One region of the Streptomyces sp. NPDC043726 genome, then DNA from elsewhere that is predicted to be linked to it. Evidence: riboswitches for the same ligand, from Rfam matches in the RefSeq annotation. Region 1 holds a riboswitch; the other holds the start of a gene.

Region 1 (4,410 bases):
GCGCGAACACATCGCTCGGCGGGCCCACGTCGGTGCTGTTGCGGATCTGCTCCGGGGAGACGTAGCCGACCGTGCCGACGATCGAGCCGGGGTTGGTCAGCGCGGTCGCCTCCAGCGCCCGGACGATCCCGAAGTCGATGACCCGCGGACCGTCCGCCGCGAGCAGGATGTTGGAGGGCTTGAGATCCCGGTGGACCAGGTCCCGGGCGTGGATCGCCGCCAGCGCCCGGCCGAGGGCCGCCGCGAGGATCCGTACGGCGGGACCGGGCAGCGGGCCCTCGTCGTGCACGGCGTGGGCGAGGGTCGGGCCCTCGACGAACTCGGTGGCCATCCAGGGCGGTTCGCCATCGGGGTCGGCGTCGACCACCCGGGCGGTGTACGTGCCGTCCCCGCCGACCTCGCGCGCGGCCCGCAGCTCCTGGCGGAACCGGGCGCGGAAGGTGCGGTCCCCGGCGTGCTCGGGCCGCACCACCTTGACGGCCAGCCGCAGCCCACCGCGCCCCTCGGCGAGATACACCTCGCCCATTCCCCCGGCGCCGAGCCGCCCGAGCACCTCGTACGGCCCGATCCGCCGAGGATCCGTCCCCCGCAGCGTCTGCACCCCGTGCCTCCCCCACCTGATCCCCAGGGGGAGCGTACGTCAGACGATCACACCGCGGGGACGCAACGCCCGTCCTGCGTGCGGTAGTTCCACTTCGCCCCGTCCCGGACCAGTTCGCGCACCGCGGTCACGAACCGCTCCACGTGCTCGTCCGGCGTGCCCGCGCCGAAGCTCACCCGGATCGCGTTCAGGGACTTCTCGCCGGGCGCCGCCTCGGGGGCGCCGCACTCGCCCTGGGTCTGCGGGTCGCTGCCGAGCAGGGTGCGGACCAGGGGGTGGGCGCAGAACAGTCCGTCGCGCACTCCGATGCCGTACTCGGCGGAGAGGGCGGCGGCGAAGTGGGAGCTGTTCCAGCCGTCGACGACGAAGGAGATGACGCCGACGCGGGGGGCGTCGTCGCCGAACAGGGAGAGGACGCGGACCTCGGGGACCTCGGCCAGGCCCGCGCGGACCTTCTCGATCAGGTACTGCTCACGGGCCACGAGGGTGTCGAACCCGGCCTCCGTGAGGGCCTTGCAGGCCGACGCGATGGAGTAGGCGCCGATGACGTTCGGCGACCCGGCCTCGTGCCGCGCCGCGCTGTCGTGCCACTCCACGTCCACTCCCCCGTCCGCGCGCCGGGCGACCTTGCGGCTGGCGCCACCGCCCGCGAGGTACGGCTCGGCGGCCCGCAGCCAGTCGGCGCGGCCGGCGAGGACGCCGGAGCCGAAGGGCGCGTAGAGCTTGTGGCCGGAGAAGGCGACCCAGTCCACGTCGAGGTCGCGCACGGAGACCGGGTGGTGCGGGGCGAGTTGGGCGGCGTCGAGGACGATCCGGGCGCCGTGCGCGTGGGCGGCGGCGGCCAGCTCCCGCACCGGCCACAGCTCACCGGTGACGTTCGAGGCGCCGGTGACACAGACCAGGGCGGGGCCCTGAGGGTCGCGGTCGGCGAGGGCGCGCTCCAGGGTCTCGACGGCCTGGCGCGGGGTGCGCGGGGCGTTGAGGCAGGTGACGCGGGCGTCCCGCCAGGGCAGCAGCGAGGCGTGGTGCTCGGTCTCGAAGACGAAGACCTGGCAGTCGGCGGGCAGCGCGGCGGCGAGCAGGTTCAGCGAGTCCGTGGTGGACCGGGTGAAGATCAGCTGGTCGTCGGCGCGGCAGTCCAGGAACTCGGCGACGGTCTCGCGGGCGTTCTCGAAGAGGTCCGTGGACAGCTGCGAGAGGTACCCGGCGCCCCGGTGCACGCTGCCGTAGTACGGCGCGTAGGCGGCCACGTCGTCCCACACGCGCTGCAGCGCGGGGGCGCTGGCGGCGTAGTCGAGCGCGGCGTAGGTGACCTCGCCGCCGGTGACCAGCGGGACGGTGACATCACGGCCCAGAACGGGCAGGGGGGAACAAACGGCCTGGGCGGAGACAGCGGTGGGGACAGACATGACGGGGCTCCCGTGAAGGCGTACGAGGAAAGGAGAAGAAGGGTGCGCGGAGGCGGGGCTCGGCGGCCCTATCGCATTCGCTTGCTCACGGGAGACTCCCTCGAATGACCAGGACCCCTGGTGTCGAGAGGGGTCCGCGCTTGCCGTAGACCTCGCTGCCTACGGCCTGGTCTTCACCCGGGGCACCCCGCCACGGACGGAGGGTTGCCGGACAGTCGGCCGGGGCCTCATGACTGTCACTCATGACCTGGTACGGGAACGTACGCGAAATGATCGATGTCCCGCAACCCGTGTCCGGATCGCGGGACATCCGTGCGGCGCCGTCAGCTGTTGCTGGCGGCCACCCACCGCTCCAGCGTCCGCTTGGCCGCGCCCGAGTCGATCGACTCCGCAGCCTTCGCCATGCCGGCCCGGATCTGCTCCGTCAGCGGGGCCTCGGTGAGGTGCAGGGCCACCAGCGCCGCCGCCGAGTTCAGGAGTACGGCGTCCCGGACGGGGCCGGTCTCGCCGTTCAGCAGGCGCAGGGCCACGTCCGCGTTGTACGACGCGTCGGCGCCCCGCAGGGCCTCCACCGGGACGAGGTCGATGCCGACGTCGCGGGGGTCGAAGGCCTCCTCGGTGACCTTGCCGTCGCGGACGATCCAGACCCGGGAGGTCGAGGTGGTGGTCAGCTCGTCCAGGCCGTCGTCACCGCGGAACACCAGCGAGGAGTTGCCGCGCTCGGCGAACACGCCCGCCACGATCGGCGCCATCCGCGGATCGGCGACCCCGACGGCCTGCGCCCGTACCCGGGCGGGGTTGGTGAGCGGGCCGAGGACGTTGAAGACGGTTCTGATCCCGAGCTGGCCGCGCGCCGCGCCCGCGTGCCGCATCGCCGGGTGGAACTTCGCCGCGAAGCAGAAGGTGATCCCGGCCTCCTCGACCACCTGCGGCACCCGCGCCACCGGCAGCTCCAGGTTGACCCCGAGCTTCTCCAGGACGTCGGAGGAGCCCGAGGCGGAGGACGCGGCCCGGTTGCCGTGCTTGACGACCTTGGCGCCCGCGCCGGCCACCACGATCGCGGACATCGTGGAGATGTTGACGGTCTTGGCGCCGTCACCGCCCGTGCCGACGATGTCGACGGTGTCGCCGGACACCTCGATCACGTTCGCGTGCTCGTACATCGTGCGGACGAAACCGGTGATCTCCTCGACCGTCTCGCCCTTGGCCCGCAGGGCCACCACGAACCCGGCGATCTGCGCGTCGGTCGCCTCCCCGCGCATGATCAGGTCCATCGCCCAGGCCGTGTCGTCGGCGCTGAGATCGCGCCCCTCCAGCAGGCCGTTCAGCAACAGGGGCCAGGAACGGCCCGCCGCGATGTCGCCTCCAGCGGGGGTCACAGCGCTCATAAGGCCGCTCCTGAGAGTCGTAGAAAGGTGTCCACCCCGACGCCATGGGGGGTGGGCTCGGTGTGCTCCCCACCCTATCCAGCCCGGGGCACGGCGAAGGGCCCCGTCCGAACACCGGACGGGGCCCTTCGGCTGGCGTGGCGTGCGCAGCGATCAGTGGTGGCCGTGGCCGCTCGTGATCTCCTTGTACTCCTCGACGGTCGGCTTCGGAATCTGGGACTCCTCGCCGTAGTACGCCTTGCTGAGCTTGACGCGCAGCTTCTCGGTGCCCTTCACCTTGCGCTCGACGCCGTTCTCGTCGACCACCGGGCCGAGCTCGGCCGGCTGGTACTGCTCGTGCGCGGTGAGGGTGTGCAGCACGTCCTGGCTGAGCGGCTCGTGCACCTCGATGAACTCACCGTGCGGCAGGCGCTTGATGATGCCCGACTCGCGGCCGTGCAGCACCTTGTCCTTGTCCCGGCGCTGGAGGCCGAGGCAGATCCGCTTGGTGATGACGAAGGCCAGGACCGGGGCGACGAAGAACCCGATGCGGACGAACCAGGTGATGGCGTTGATCGACAGGTGGAAGTGGGTGGCCCAGAGGTCGTTTCCACCACCGATCAGCAGGACCATGTACCAGGTGATCCAGGCGACACCGAAGGCCGTACGGGTCGGCGCGTTGCGCGGGCGGTCCAGGATGTGGTGCTCGCGCTTGTCGCCGGTGACCCAGGACTCGATGAACGGGTAGACCGCGATCGCGACCAGGACCAGCGGGAAGATCACCAGCGGGATGAACACACCCAGGACGAGCGTGTGACCCCAGAAGTTGATCTCCCAGCCCGGCATGACACGGATCAGGCCCTCGGAGAAGCCCATGTACCAGTCGGGCTGCGCGCCGGTGGACACCTGGTCCGGACGGTAGGGGCCCAGCGCCCAGATCGGGTTGATCGTGGCGATCGCCGAGATGGCCGCGATGACACCGAAGACCAGGAAGAAGAAGCCTCCGGCCTTGGCCATGTAGACCGGCAGCAGC
Region 2 (4,410 bases), on a different contig from region 1:
GTCGACCGCGATGAAGCCGTACCCCTTCTCCGCGTTGAACCACTTGACGGTGCCCTGAGCCATGCCTAACTCCCCTATTACTGGCCCTTGCACAGATCCGCACTTCGCGGATCCGGGTCAGACCTCACCCCCCACGGTTTGGGGGCGTGCGCCGGAACGCGTCGACCGCGGCTGAATGTATCTGTCCAACTGCCGTCTGCAACAGGTCAATCGGACGAGAATTCTGGACGCAACGGGTCCGGAATGTAGTGAGAATTCGCCCGAATTCAGGGCAAGTCGGGCCCCACAAAAGGAGCACATGTCGCAAAAGGGCCGCACACTTTGGCTGTTTCTCGTCGCATGCGCACTCGGTACTCATATGCGTCCGGCATGGGAAGAGAAGCGGGTTCCCCAACTGTACCGCGCTCAACCATGCAGAATTGCCCCCTCCGTTTGTCTTACGGAGAGGGCAATTCGATGAACTCTCGGTGACGCACCTTACCGACGGTAACGATCAGCCGCCGGCGACGGCCGGAATGATGGAAACTCCGGCGCCGTCGGGGGTCGCCGTCTCCAGGCCCTGCTCGAAGCGGACGTCGTCGTCATTGACGTAGACATTCACGAAACGGCGCAGCTTGCCCTGGTCGTCCAGAACGCGGGCCGCGATCCCGGTGTGGTTCTTCTCCAGGTCGGCGATGACCTCGGAGAGCGTCCCGCCCTCAGCGGCGACCTCGGCCTGGCCGCCGGTGTAGGTGCGCAGGATGGTGGGGATGCGAACGGTCACGCTCATGCGAGGCCAGCCTCTCGGAAGGAGTCCAGGTTCGGACGGATGGTGGCGGTGAGGCCGGTGCCGGCCACCGCGTCAAGGGTCTTGAGGCCGTCGCCGGTGTTGAGGACGACCGTGGTGAGCGACGGGTCCAGCAGGCCGTTGTCGATCAGCTTCTTCGTCACGCCGACCGTCACCCCGCCCGCCGTCTCCGCGAAGATGCCCTCGGTCTGGGCGAGCAGCCGGATCGCGTCGACGACCTGCTCGTCGGTCACGTCCTCCACCGCACCGCCCGTGCGGCGCGCGATGTCCAGGACGTACGGCCCGTCCGCCGGGTTGCCGATGGCCAGCGACTTGGCGATGGTGTTCGGCTTCTGCGGGCGGACGACGTCGTGGCCCTCCTTGAAGGCCGTCGACACCGGCGAGCAGCCGAGCGCCTGCGCACCGAAGATCTTGTACGGCTTGTCCTCGACGAGCCCGAGCTTGATCAGCTCCTGCAGACCCTTGTCGATCTTCGTGAGCTGCGAGCCGGAGGCGATCGGCACGACCAGCTGGTCCGGCAGCCGCCAGCCGAGCTGCTCGCAGATCTCGTACGCCAGGGTCTTGGACCCCTCCGCGTAGTACGGCCGCAGGTTGACGTTGACGAAGCCCCAGCCCTCGCCGGCCGGGTCACCGATCAGCTCGGAGCAGAAACGGTTCACATCGTCGTAGTTGCCCTCGATCCCGACGAGCTCACCGCCGTAGACCGCGGCCATGACGACCTTGCCCTGCTCCAGGTCGTGCGGGATGAACACGCAGGAACGGAAGCCGGCGCGGGCGGCGGCGGCGCCGACGGCACCGGCCAGGTTGCCCGTGGAGGAGCAGCTCAGCGTCGTGAAGCCGAAGGCGCGCGCGGCCTCGAGGGCCTGGGCGACGACGCGGTCCTTGAAGGAGTGCGTCGGGTTGCCGGAGTCGTCCTTCACATACAACCCGCCGGTCACACCGAGCTCGCGGGCCAGGTTGTCGGCCTTGACGAGCTTGGTCCAGCCGGGGTTGAGGTTGGGCTTGTCGGCCACGTCCGCGGGGACGGGCAGCAGCGGCGCGTAGCGCCAGATGTTCGCGGGTCCCGCTTCGATGCGCTTGCGGAGCTCCTCGGTGTCGTAGTCCGAGAAGTCGTAGGCGATCTCCAGCGGGCCGAAACACTCCTCGCACGCGAAGACCGGTCCGAGGGGTACCCGGTGACCACACTCGCGGCAGCTCAGGGCGGCGGCGGGACCGAGGTCGACGGTGGGATTCGAGGTGGTTGCGACAGTCTGCACAGCCATGTGAGGCGAGGCCCTTTCTCCTCATCTTCCTCACGACGCATCTCGCCGTGAGACGGATTTGGCACCTTCCCTAGCCGGGAGCCTCGCGAGGACGATCGACAGTGATCGCTACGAGAACCGACTGGAGGGTTGCCGGGGCTTCATCGGGCCGTATCCCTCTGCCCCTCTGGATGAGCGGTATGTAGTTGTATACGCAAACGACCCCCGACATGCGATGGTCATCAGCGTTGCTCAAGACTGTAACCGAAGGCCAGGACAGTGGAGAGTGCCGTCCGAACCGCGAGACACGTGAGGAGCCGCAGACTGTGCTGGAAGAAGTCGAGCGCTGGCTGAGCACCCGCTCCTGGTCCGTGTGTGATCGGCCGCTGCACCAGATCCTCGCCGCGAAGCGCGGATCGGGCCAGTCGGTCTCCGTCGTGCTGCCCGCGCTCAACGAGGAGGAGACGGTCGGCGACATCGTCGCCGTGATCCGGCACGACCTGATGCAGCAGGTCCCGCTGGTCGACGAGATCGTCGTCGTCGACTCCGGCTCCACCGACCGCACCGCCGAGGTCGCCGCGGCGGCCGGGGCGACGGTCGTGCACCGGGACGCGATCCTCCCCCGGATCCCCGCCGTGCCCGGCAAGGGCGAGGTGCTGTGGCGCTCGCTGCTGGTCACGCGCGGCGACATCGTCTGCTTCGTCGACGCGGACCTGAAGGATTTCTCCTCGGACTTCGTCTCCGGGATCGTCGGCCCGCTGCTCACCGACCCGGGGGTGCAGCTGGTCAAGGCGATGTACGACCGCCCGCTCGGGCAGGCGGCCGGGCAGGGCGGCCGGGTCACCGAGCTGATGGCCCGCCCGCTGCTGAACATGCACTGGCCGCAGCTCGCCGGGTTCGTCCAGCCGCTCGGCGGGGAGTACGCGGCCCGCCGCTCCCTGCTGGAACAGCTCCCCTTCCCGGTCGGCTACGGCGTGGAGCTCGGCATGCTGGTCGACGCGCTGCACCTGGTGGGCCTGGACGCGCTGGCCCAGGTGGACGTCGGGGTGCGCAAGCACCGGCACCAGGACGGGCAGGCACTCGGCCGGATGTCCGCCGCGATCTACCGCACCGCACAGCTCCGGCTGGCCCGGGGCCATCTCGTCCGGCCCGCGCTCACCCAGTTCGAGCGCGGCGAGGACGGTTTCGAGCCGCGCACCTACTCGGTGGACACCGAGGAACGGCCACCGATGGTGGAGATCGCGGAGTACGCCTCGCGCAAGGTGGCGTAACCCACGCCCCGGCGCGCCGCTCGTACGTTTGAGCGTTTCCGGCACGGGCTAGGTTGGAGCACATGGCTTCCACGTACGGTGCCGCTGAAGTGCTGGTCGCGTCGAATCGCGGCCCGGTCTCCTACGAAGTGCGGTCGGACGGCTCGCTGCGCGCCAAGCGCGGGGGCGGTGGACTGGTGTCGGGCCTCTCGGCCATCGGCCCGGACGCCGGTGCCCTGTGGGTGTGCTCCGCGCTGTCCGACGGCGACCGCGAGGCGGTCGCGCGCGGGGTGGGCGAGGACGGCGTACGGATGCTCGCCATCCCGGCCGAGGTGCACGCCGACGCGTACAACGGCATCGCCAACTCCGTGCTCTGGTTCGTCCACCACATGCTGTACCAGACGCCACTGGAACCGGTGTTCGACGCGGAGTTCCGGCGGCAGTGGGCGTCGTACGAGACCTACAACCGCGCCTTCGCCGAGGCGCTGGCCGAGGAGGCGGCGGAGGGCGCCGCGGTGCTGGTGCAGGACTACCACCTGTGCCTGGTGCCGGGGATGCTCCGCGAACTCCGCCCGGACCTGCGCATCGGCCACTTCTCGCACACGCCGTGGGCACCGCACGAGTACTTCCGGATGCTGCCGGACGACATCCGCTCGCAGCTGGTGTGGGGGATGCTCGGCGCGGACCGGCTGGGCTTCCTCACCAACCGGTGGGCGCACACCTTCATGGCCTGCGCGAACGAGATCGACGGTGAGCGGATCACCGCCTACTCGCCGGTCCCCAGCAAGCCGAAGTCGATCGAGCACACGGCGACCGGCCGGCCGCCGCTGTCGACCACCTGGATCGGCGTGCACGGCCTCGGGGCCGACGCCGAGTTCCTGCGCGCCCGCTCGCACGAGGCCGACGTCGAGGAACGGATGGCGGCGCTCCGGACGGAGATCGGCACGGGGCCCGACGGGGAGCCGCGCAAGACGATCGTCCGGGTGGACCGGACCGAGCTGTCGAAGAACATCGTGCGCGGGCTGCTGTCCTACCGGCAGCTCCTCGACGAGCACCCCGAGTGGCGCGAGCGGGTCGTGCACGTGGCCTTCGCCTACCCCTCCCGGCAGGACCTGGCGGTGTACCGGGAGTA

The links. A riboswitch is a leader RNA that binds a small molecule or an ion and turns the genes downstream of it on or off. The one in region 1 is predicted to bind S-adenosylmethionine.
Region 2: linked by a shared signal. The riboswitch ahead of thrC (threonine synthase) and the one ahead of AC068Z_RS31000 (aminotransferase class V-fold PLP-dependent enzyme) in region 1 are both predicted to bind S-adenosylmethionine.

The regions. Positions count from the first base shown of each region.
Region 1 covers NZ_JBWKCI010000011.1:333,610-338,019, forward strand. Annotated here, with positions in the region: gene AC068Z_RS30995 (protein kinase domain-containing protein) at 1-601, opposite strand, end outside; gene AC068Z_RS31000 (aminotransferase class V-fold PLP-dependent enzyme) at 649-2,010, opposite strand; SAM riboswitch class IV at 2,142-2,258, opposite strand; gene trpD (anthranilate phosphoribosyltransferase) at 2,334-3,398, opposite strand; gene qcrB (cytochrome bc1 complex cytochrome b subunit) at 3,552-4,410, opposite strand, start outside.
Region 2 covers NZ_JBWKCI010000004.1:550,393-554,802, forward strand. Annotated here, with positions in the region: gene AC068Z_RS14685 (cold-shock protein) at 1-63, opposite strand, end outside; gene AC068Z_RS14690 (MoaD/ThiS family protein) at 494-769, opposite strand; gene thrC (threonine synthase) at 766-2,049, opposite strand; SAM riboswitch class I at 2,068-2,226, opposite strand; gene AC068Z_RS14700 (glucosyl-3-phosphoglycerate synthase) at 2,355-3,299, shown strand; gene AC068Z_RS14705 (alpha,alpha-trehalose-phosphate synthase (UDP-forming)) at 3,362-4,410, shown strand, end outside.